Regions from separate parts of the Rhizobium sp. USDA 3886 genome, predicted to be linked through region 2. Evidence: predicted binding sites of a transcription regulator. Region 2 holds the regulator's gene; each other region holds the start of a gene.
The links. Region 2 encodes PhoB, which activates phosphate uptake and scavenging genes when phosphate is short. Its sites were predicted from a motif close to TGTCATNNANCTGTCAT; they were not measured.

Region 1: the regulator PhoB is predicted to act here: its motif matches at 689-705, upstream of ACZ9BX_RS08900 (alpha-D-ribose 1-methylphosphonate 5-triphosphate diphosphatase).
Region 3: the regulator PhoB is predicted to act here: its motif matches at 1,291-1,307, upstream of ACZ9BX_RS14965 (DUF1045 domain-containing protein).
Region 4: the regulator PhoB is predicted to act here: its motif matches at 973-989, upstream of ACZ9BX_RS15975 (NAD-glutamate dehydrogenase).

What each region holds. Positions count from the first base shown of each region.
Region 1 is NZ_JBWCDC010000001.1:1,707,256-1,709,453, reverse strand. Features, by position in the region: gene ACZ9BX_RS08910 (NUDIX domain-containing protein) at 1-288, shown strand, start outside; gene ACZ9BX_RS08905 (hypothetical protein) at 416-583, shown strand; gene ACZ9BX_RS08900 (alpha-D-ribose 1-methylphosphonate 5-triphosphate diphosphatase) at 762-1,925, shown strand; gene purN (phosphoribosylglycinamide formyltransferase) at 1,931-2,198, opposite strand, start outside.
Region 2 is NZ_JBWCDC010000001.1:2,518,796-2,520,993, reverse strand. Features, by position in the region: gene pstB (phosphate ABC transporter ATP-binding protein PstB) at 1-257, shown strand, start outside; gene phoU (phosphate signaling complex protein PhoU) at 292-1,005, shown strand; gene phoB (phosphate regulon transcriptional regulator PhoB) at 1,040-1,723, shown strand; gene ACZ9BX_RS12935 (GcrA family cell cycle regulator) at 1,794-2,198, opposite strand, start outside.
Region 3 is NZ_JBWCDC010000001.1:2,913,056-2,915,253, reverse strand. Features, by position in the region: gene ACZ9BX_RS14970 (alpha-D-ribose 1-methylphosphonate 5-triphosphate diphosphatase) at 1-492, opposite strand, end outside; gene ACZ9BX_RS14965 (DUF1045 domain-containing protein) at 504-1,199, opposite strand; gene phnE (phosphonate ABC transporter, permease protein PhnE) at 1,329-2,198, opposite strand, start outside.
Region 4 is NZ_JBWCDC010000001.1:3,137,933-3,140,130, reverse strand. Features, by position in the region: gene pdxY (pyridoxal kinase PdxY) at 40-918, opposite strand; gene ACZ9BX_RS15975 (NAD-glutamate dehydrogenase) at 1,195-2,198, shown strand, end outside.

The sequences.
Region 1 (2,198 bases), 810 kb from region 2:
GAAGCGACAGAGGAAACCGGATTCCGCATCCGTGACGTCCGTTTTCTCTTCAAGGCCTACAGTTCACCCGGCTCCAACAGCGAAGTCGTGCATTTCTTCGCCGCACTGATCGATACGACGGACCGCGTCTCGAACGGCGGCGGATTGGAAGAGGAGCATGAGGATATCGAAGTGCTTGAGGTTCCGCTCGACACGGCGATCGCCATGATCGAAACTGGCGAAATCCGCGACATGAAAACGATCATCCTGCTGCATTGGGCGGCGATGAATAGGGATAGCTTGATCTAAGCCGTAACCAGCGCGATCAGCTTCGCATCGAGATCGCAATTGATGTCCCTTCGGACATCGCGAGCGCAAGATATGCGGCATGGTATGCCGACAACTCGTTGGCGCGAGAAGGCCGGATGATCGTAACGTGATCGCTATCGGCTATGATTCGGATCGGCAGGCTATCGAGCCGCATGAGACAAGTGAGTACGTCTTCGCCGACGATGCGCTTGCGGCGCTCCGCGGAAATCAGAATGTTGCGAATCTCATGCCAGATGAGGTCTGGAGTTTTTTGCTTCTGCAACTTTCACTTTGATGGTCATAGGCGAGTTCCTTGCCTGATGATAAGCTCGGCTCTGATCAAAGGTTGCTCAACCGCTTGGTCAAGCAAGCACGAAAATCCCAAGAAAGCGCACTTCCCCTTCATGCAGCTGTCACGAAGCAGGCCTATCCGCTGCTGTTTGCCGATCATCGTTGCCGTCAGGAGAAAAGTCATGTGGCTCAGCAATTTCACGCTCGTTCTCCCCGAAGAGGTGGTGGGCCAAGGCTCGATCAGGGTCGAGGACGGCGTGATCGCCGAGATAAGGCCTGAGCCGGTCGCCAATGCTGCGATCGACGGCGGCGGGCGGCTGCTGATGCCGGGGTTCGTCGATCTGCATGGCGACATGATCGAGCGCGAGATCGCACCACGGCCGAACGCTACGATGCCGATCGATTTCGGCATCCACGAGCTTGACAAAAAGCTCGCCGCCGCAGGCGTGACGACGGCTTTTGCGGCGATTTCCTTCGCGACCGAGAGCGTTTACGGCCATGTCCGCTCCCTAGAGACCACCGGCGCTGTCATCGAGGGAATCAACCGGCTCAAGCACAATCTGCTGGTCGACCATCGCGTCCATGCCCGCTACGAGATCACCAATGTGGGTGCCGCTCCTGAGCTCCAAAAGCTGCTTGAAGCCGGTCATATCGACATGGTCTCGCTAACCGACCATACGCCGGGGCAGGGACAGTACAACAATATCCAGAGCTACGTATTGAGCATCGCCGAGCGCCGGGCGATTTCGGAGGAAATGGCGGCGGAAATGGTTGCCAAACGCATTGCCATGCGAAGCAATCCCGAGATCGAGGCAAAGCTGAAGGAGATTGTCGCCCTCTCACTGAAGCGGAAGCTATCGCTTGCCTCCCACGATGACGACAGTGCCGAAAAGGTGGCCGAGATGCATGATCTCGGCGTGACGATCAGCGAGTTTCCAGTCACGCTGCCCGCTGCCGAGGAGGCGCGTCGCCGCGGGCTCTGGACGCTCATGGGCGCGCCGAATGCGCTTCGCGGCCAGTCCATGTCCGGCAATCTCAGCGCCCTTGATGCCGCCAAGGCCGGGCTATTGACAGTGCTTGCCGCCGATTATCACCCGGCGGCTTTCGTACCGGGCATCTTCAAGATCGCCGAGCAAAGCGCAATGCCGGTCGCAGTCGCCATGGCGACCAAGAACGCTGCTCGTTCCGCGGGTCTGACAGACCGCGGCGAGATTGCCGTCGGCCAGCGTGCCGATCTGGTTGTCGTTGAGCCGGGCGACGTGCACCGCATCCGCGCCACGTTCCGCGGCGGACGTTTCGTCTACAGCGACGGCACCTTGCATCAGCTTCGGGCGCTCGCTGCCTGAGGCAGTCAGGCGATCAGGGAGATGATGTGATTGGAGTTCGGCTGAGCGGACACACCCGTGCTAACCGCCTTGCCGCCTTCCATCTTCACCGTGCCTTCGGCAAAGAGCCGCAGCGCCTGCGGATAGAGCTGATGCTCGACCGTGAGGACGCGCGCGGCGAGCGTATCGGCTGTATCGCCGGAAAGGATGGGCACTGCGGCCTGTCCGATCGCCGGACCTTCGTCCATGCCTTCGGTGACGAAATGCACGGTGCAGCCTGTGATCCGCATGCCG
Region 2 (2,198 bases):
AAGTCATCCTGATGGACGAACCGTGCTCGGCGCTCGATCCGATTGCGACTGCCAAGGTCGAAGAGCTGATCCATGAGCTGCGCGAGAACTTCACCATCGTCATCGTGACGCACTCGATGCAACAGGCGGCCCGCGTTTCGCAGCGGACCGCTATGTTCCACCTCGGCAATCTCGTCGAGGAGAACGACACCGACAAGATGTTCACCAACCCGGACGACCCCCGCACCCAGGATTACATCATGGGCCGCTTCGGCTGAGTTGCGGCGTTCAGGCTATTCAAGGACAATTCCCATGGCATCGACCCATATCTTTTCTGCCTATGACGACGATTTGAAGTTCCTAACCCGCCGCATCTCGGAAATGGGTGGGCTTGCCGAGCAGATGGTGTCCGACGCAGTCCGCGCCCTTGTCAACGGCGATACGGCTCTGGCCCAGAAGGTCATCTCCGACGACGTGATCCTCGATCATGCCGAACGCGAGATCGGCGACAAGGCGGTCGTCACCATTGCCCGCCGCCAGCCGATGGCCTCCGACCTTCGCGAGATCATGGGCTCGATCCGTATCGCAGCCGACCTTGAGCGCGTCGGCGATCTCGGCAAGAACACGGCCAAGCGCGTCATCGCGGTGCAAAGCACCGGCGTTCCGCGTAAGCTCGCCCGCGGCCTCGAGCATCTTTCCGAACTGGCGCTCGTCCAGCTCAAGGAAGTGCTCGACGTCTATACGACCCGTGCCGCCGACAGGGCGAAGTCGATCCGCGAGCGCGACGAGGAAATCGACGCGATGTACACTTCGCTGTTTCGCGAGCTTCTGACCTACATGATGGAAGATCCGCGCAACATCACCAGCTGCACGCATCTTCTCTTCTGCGCCAAGAACATCGAGCGCATCGGCGACCATGCCACCAACATTGCCGAAACGATCTATTACATGGCGACCGGCGCCCAGCCGGAAGGCGAACGTCCGAAGGACGATACTGCCAACACCGTCGGCGCGGTCACGGAATGACAATTCCGAACCGGCCCTCAGGAGACCGAACCGAATGATCCCGAGAGTTGCAGTCGTTGAAGACGAAGAGGCACTGAGTGTGCTTCTTCGCTATAACCTTGAGGCCGAAGGTTTCGAGGTCGATACCATCCTGCGTGGCGACGAGGCCGAAATCCGGCTTCAGGAGCGCACGCCGGACCTTTTGATCCTCGATTGGATGCTGCCGGGCGTATCGGGCATAGAGCTTTGCCGCCGCCTGCGCATGCGTCCGGAGACCGAGCGCCTGCCGATCATCATGCTGACGGCGCGCGGCGAGGAAAGCGAGCGCGTCCGCGGCCTTTCGACCGGCGCCGACGACTATGTCGTCAAGCCGTTTTCGACGCCGGAGCTCGTTGCCCGCGTCAGGGCGATGCTGCGCCGCGCCAAGCCTGAGGTGCTCTCGACGGTGCTGAAATGCGGCGACATCGAACTCGACCGCGAAACGCATCGTGTTCACCGCAAAAGCCGCGAAGTTCGCCTCGGCCCCACCGAATTCCGCCTCCTGGAATTCCTGATGTCGTCGCCCGGCCGCGTTTTCTCGCGTTCGCAGCTTCTGGACGGTGTCTGGGGCCACGACATTTATGTCGATGAGCGCACTGTGGACGTCCATGTCGGCCGGCTGCGCAAGGCGCTGAACTTCTCCAACATGCAGGATGTCATTCGCACCGTCCGCGGTGCCGGATATTCCATGGAATCCTGATTGCCGCTTCCATTGCCGGACATCAAAAAACGGGCCCGCGAGGCCCGTTTCCGTTTGTCTTTTATCCGGCTCAGTTTGCGCGAGCTGCTGTCCTGCGGCGCTCGTTGACCGGCTGATAGGCAAGGCGCGCATGATAGCTGCAGTAGGGTGAAGAGTCCGGGCTATCGCAACCGCAGAAGTGGAAATCATCCTTCAGCGGATCGCCGACCGGCCACTTGCAGGTGCGTTCCGTGAGTTCCGTCAGGCCGAGGCGGCGGGAGATCGGCACGACCACGTTTGCGGCCGGACGATAGTTTACCTCCTCCATGAGATCGATTTCGATCTCTTCCTTGAGCATCGTTGCGCCCTGCTGGCGCGTGACGGTGCGGGTCGCGATCCGCGATGCATAGTTCGGTGCGCGCGGAGCCGAGGTATTACGCTTCGGCGCGCGTGCGGCCGCCGCGGTGCCGCCGGCCTTGGCGCGGCCCGGAAGGCT
Region 3 (2,198 bases), 390 kb from region 2:
CAGCGAAACGAGGCGGACATAGGGATCGTTCTCGAAATCCGCGAAATGCTCCATCACATTGTCGGCCGAGACCTCGCAGCGCAGGTGGATCAGGTGTTCCGCTCGAAGCCGGCCTTCCCGCTCTGCCTTCTGGATGGCATCGGCCATCTCGCGCATTTCGCCATGTTCAAAGCCGCCGTCTTCGTCCGCACCCATGCGCAGGCAGTCGAAGACGGTGGTGATGCCGGAGGTGACGATCTGCGCGTCATGGGCCTGAATGGCCGCCGTCTTATGCCAGCGAAGCCCTGGACGCGGCGAATAGTGGCCTTCGAGATGATCGGTATGCAGTTCGACGAGACCAGGGATCAGGTAATCGCTCTCGAAATCCTCTCCGTTTGCCGAATTGCCTTTCGAGATATCAGCAATTTTACCGTCGCGGATCAAAAGCGAGCCATCAACGATCTCGTCTTCAAGAACGATGCGGGCGTTGGAAAGGACTATCTCTTTGGTCATCTGTCGATCTCTCAGCGTTTGGCGCCAGCAAGCGGCAGCCATGAATGAATCTTGAACAGCGCGCCTCGCTCTTCTTCGATGAAGACTGCGAGGCCGGAAATGGAAAGCGGCCGGCCGATGAAATCGGCAAAACGCTTCTCCAGGATCGATTTCATCAGTGCCGAGCGCTCTTCGGGCACCTGGCCGGTCAGGGTCATGTGAAAGCCGAAGTCCTCCATCACGTAAGGATAGCCCCAGCGCATGAGGTTGGAACGTTGGCTTTCCGTCAGTTGTTCAGGCTTTCGCCTTGTAACATCGGCCTCGGAAAGTGCTGCGCGAAACGGCTCGAAGGACTTTACCACGCCTGCCGCGAAATCCTGAAGCGGCGCATGCATAAAGCCAGGAACCAGCGCAAAGAATCGGCCGATCTGCCCGAGGACAAGCTCCGGGATATCGAATGCCGGCGTGCGGTCGGCGAAATCCTCGACGACTGCCATCAGGTCCCTTTCGGTGACCGATGAGGCGAGAGCGAAGGGCGCCTTGATCGTCGCATGAAAGCCGTATCGGCGCGGATCGGCTGTCAGTTCGAACTGTTCTGCGGCAGGCATCCCATCTTCCTCGGGAGCCGGATAAGCTTCGCCCGTAAATGCGTCGCGCCCAAGCCAGATCGAGGCGGCGCCGGTCAGAGGATCGTCCTTTGGCGGCGTGAAATAAAGGGCGTAGCGCAACGTTCTTGTCCTGAAAATATGTTCAAGCAGGGGCCGCAATGTCAGTGATTTGGCCGCGGACCGCAAGCAGGCTCCCGGCTAAAAGATTTCCATGACAGAATGATGATGAGGCTGCCGCCCCATCAACTTTTAATGCGCTTTCGTGCCCATCAGCCGGTGGCGGAGTGCGTTTGATGCGGCATCGAACAAGAAGACGACGATCAGGATCAGGATGACCATATAGGCGACATTTTCCCAGTCCGAATTGGTGCGCATGGCCTCCCAGAGTTTCAGACCGATGCCCCCGGCGCCGACGGCACCAATAACGGTGGCGGAACGGGTATTGGACTCCCAGAAATAGAGCGCCTGAGAAGCAAAAATCGGCATCACCTGCGGTACCACACCATATCGCTGCACCGTAACTGGATGTGCGCCTACCGATTTCACGCCCTCGCGCTGCTTGTCATCGATATTTTCGAGCGCTTCCGAGTAAAGTTTGCCGAGGCTTCCCGTATCGGTGAAGAAGATGGCTGAAATGCCGGCGAGAGGACCAGGTCCGAACGCCCGGGTAAAGAACAGCGCCCAGATCAGCATATCCACCGAGCGCAGAAAGTCGAAGAATCGCTTTGTCAGCTGATTGGCCGGCCGATTGCGGAAAATGTTCCTGGCGGCGATGAAGGACAGTGGGAAGGCGACGAGCATGGCAAACAGCGTGCCGACAAAGGCCATGACAACCGTCTGCAGCAGTTTTGTCCACACGTCGAGATGTTGCCAGGACGGATTGTAGAGGAAGTCGTTCCAGGCGAGCGACAGATTGCTCTGCCGCGGATCGATGTGTTCGCTCGACAGGATCAGAGAGGCCACCTCACCGGCAGACTTGCCGAAGAAAGCTGAATTGGTGTCGAACACGAAGTTCGCCCAGCCCAGGAAGCGCTTGTGGACCCTCACGCGGTCGGAGGAGATCTCCGCCCAACCGGAAAGGCCGAAGTATGCGATCACGCGCCCCCCTGGAGAGCGCTG
Region 4 (2,198 bases), 620 kb from region 2:
ACAGCTGCACATGCGAAATGCGCAAACTGGCATCTGCGGCTAACTTTTCCGCCTTTGGGCGGGGTGTATGAGGCGGCGCATCTGCACCATGGCCATCGGCGTCGAGAGGCTTGATGCGTCGCTTGCGAGCGTAAGCTCGTCGCTGCCGCGCTTGACCGCGCGCACCAGCGCTTCATAAACGCTGGCTGTTGCAAGCTGCAACGCTTTTTCGTCGTCCATCCCGGAAAGAAGCCGTGAGAGGAAGACAGCCGCCAGCAGGTCGCCCAGTCCATTCGGCGCATTGTCGATAACGCGATGCTCGGCAAGCAGGGCATGGCGGCCGGAGAGATAGAGATTTCCGGTGCCGCCGGCCATCATCGGGAGAGCGGAAGTGACAAGCATGCGTGAGGGGCCGAGTGACAAAGCAGCTTCCATGACGGCTGTATTGTCCTCCAACTCTGCGCCAACCATCCAGGCCAATTCATAGCGGTTGGGCGTTGCCAGAGAAGCAAGCGGAATCAGGTGGTCGCGGATCGCCGTCGCCGTCGCTTCGGGCACATAGAGGCCACCCAGATCCCCCATCACCGGATCGCAGACATAAAGCAGCTCCGGACTTTTTTCACGCAATGCGCTGACCAGGCGGGCAATGGAACGAGCCTGAGCAGCGTTTCCAAAATAGCCAGACAAAACCGCCTTCACTTCTCCAACCCACGGTGCACGGATTAGATCGTCGATGGCAGCATCAAAATCGGCTTCCGCAAAAGTGAGCCGGGTCGAACGGCCATGACCGGGATGCCAGGGCAGAACGATCGTCGGCAGTGCCCAGACCTGATGGCCGAGCGTCTCAAGCGCGAAGACGGCGGCGCGATTGCCGACCGAACCGCGAATGACATGGCTGGAGATGACGATCACCGTTCCTGCAGCACTATTATCCGGCATGACGATTTAAACCCCGAATTCGATGCGCTGTTGATCGTCCTTTTGCCGCGCAGCTGTCAACCATTCTTCATCGATGCGTGAAAATCTCGGGGAGCCAGTAAACCGTAGGCAGCCTGTGGGTAAGACCCATCCTTTAATCGGAGAATCTTTCGGAATTTTGCCGAAGCCGGGTCAAAGACGCACAAAAACTGCCTCAGTGGGGCATCTTTTAGAGATTTTTTCGATAATTCTTCTGCTAACTTGCGGCAAATCACGCAAATCGGGGGAATGTCTTCAATGGCTGCCAAAAACAATCCGCGACGGGAGAAGCTGATCGAAAGCGCGAAGAAGATCGCTGCTGCAACCAATGAACAGTATCTCGATCCGGAAATCCTCTTCGGCCGGGCGAGCGGCGACGACCTCGATCGCTACACGCCGGAGATGCTGGCGCTTTCCGCCGTTCATTCTGCTAAGGAGCTTTCGACCTGGGACGGCAAGGTTCCGCGCGTTACGATCGAAACGCCGGCCGGTGTCGAACCCGATGGCGTTGCGGTCTCGGTCCTGACGGTTACCGATCGCAATATGCCGTTCCTCTACGAGTCGGTCATGAGCGAGGTCACGAGTACCTATCGCGATCTCTACATGGCAGTGCATCCGATCCTGGTGATGGAGCATGGCAAGGCGCCGGTACTTTATTCCGCCGATGAACCGAGCGATCCGGCAAAACGCGTCAGCCACATCCAACTTCACATTTCGCCGTTGACCGCGACACAATCCGGCGACCTCCGGAAGCGCATCATGATCGTGCTGGAGCAGGTCCGCCAAGCCGTTTCCGACTGGAAACCCATGCTCTCCAAGCTCGACACGGTAATTGCCGAATTGGGCAGCTACAATGCCGGCCGCAAGAAGGCCGACCGCGACGAGGCACTGGCTTTCCTGGCCTGGCTGCGCGACGAAAACTTTACCTTTCTCGGCATGCGCGAATATGTCTATTCCGGCAAGGGCGGCGATGCTGTCAAAGTCGAGCGTCACAAGGGTGCCGGTCTCGGCATTCTTTCCAATCCGGATGTATTGGTGCTGCGCACCGGCAAGGATGCCGTAACGACGACGCCGGAAATCCTTGCCTTCCTGGACGGCCCGGACTTTCTGATCGTCACCAAGGCGAACGGGAAATCAGTCGTCCACCGCCGCGCCTATATGGACTATGTCGGCGTGAAGCGATTCGACAAGGATGGCAACGTCACCGGCGAGCTGCGTATCGTCGGCCTTTTTACCTCGACGGCCTATACGTCCCCCGCGTC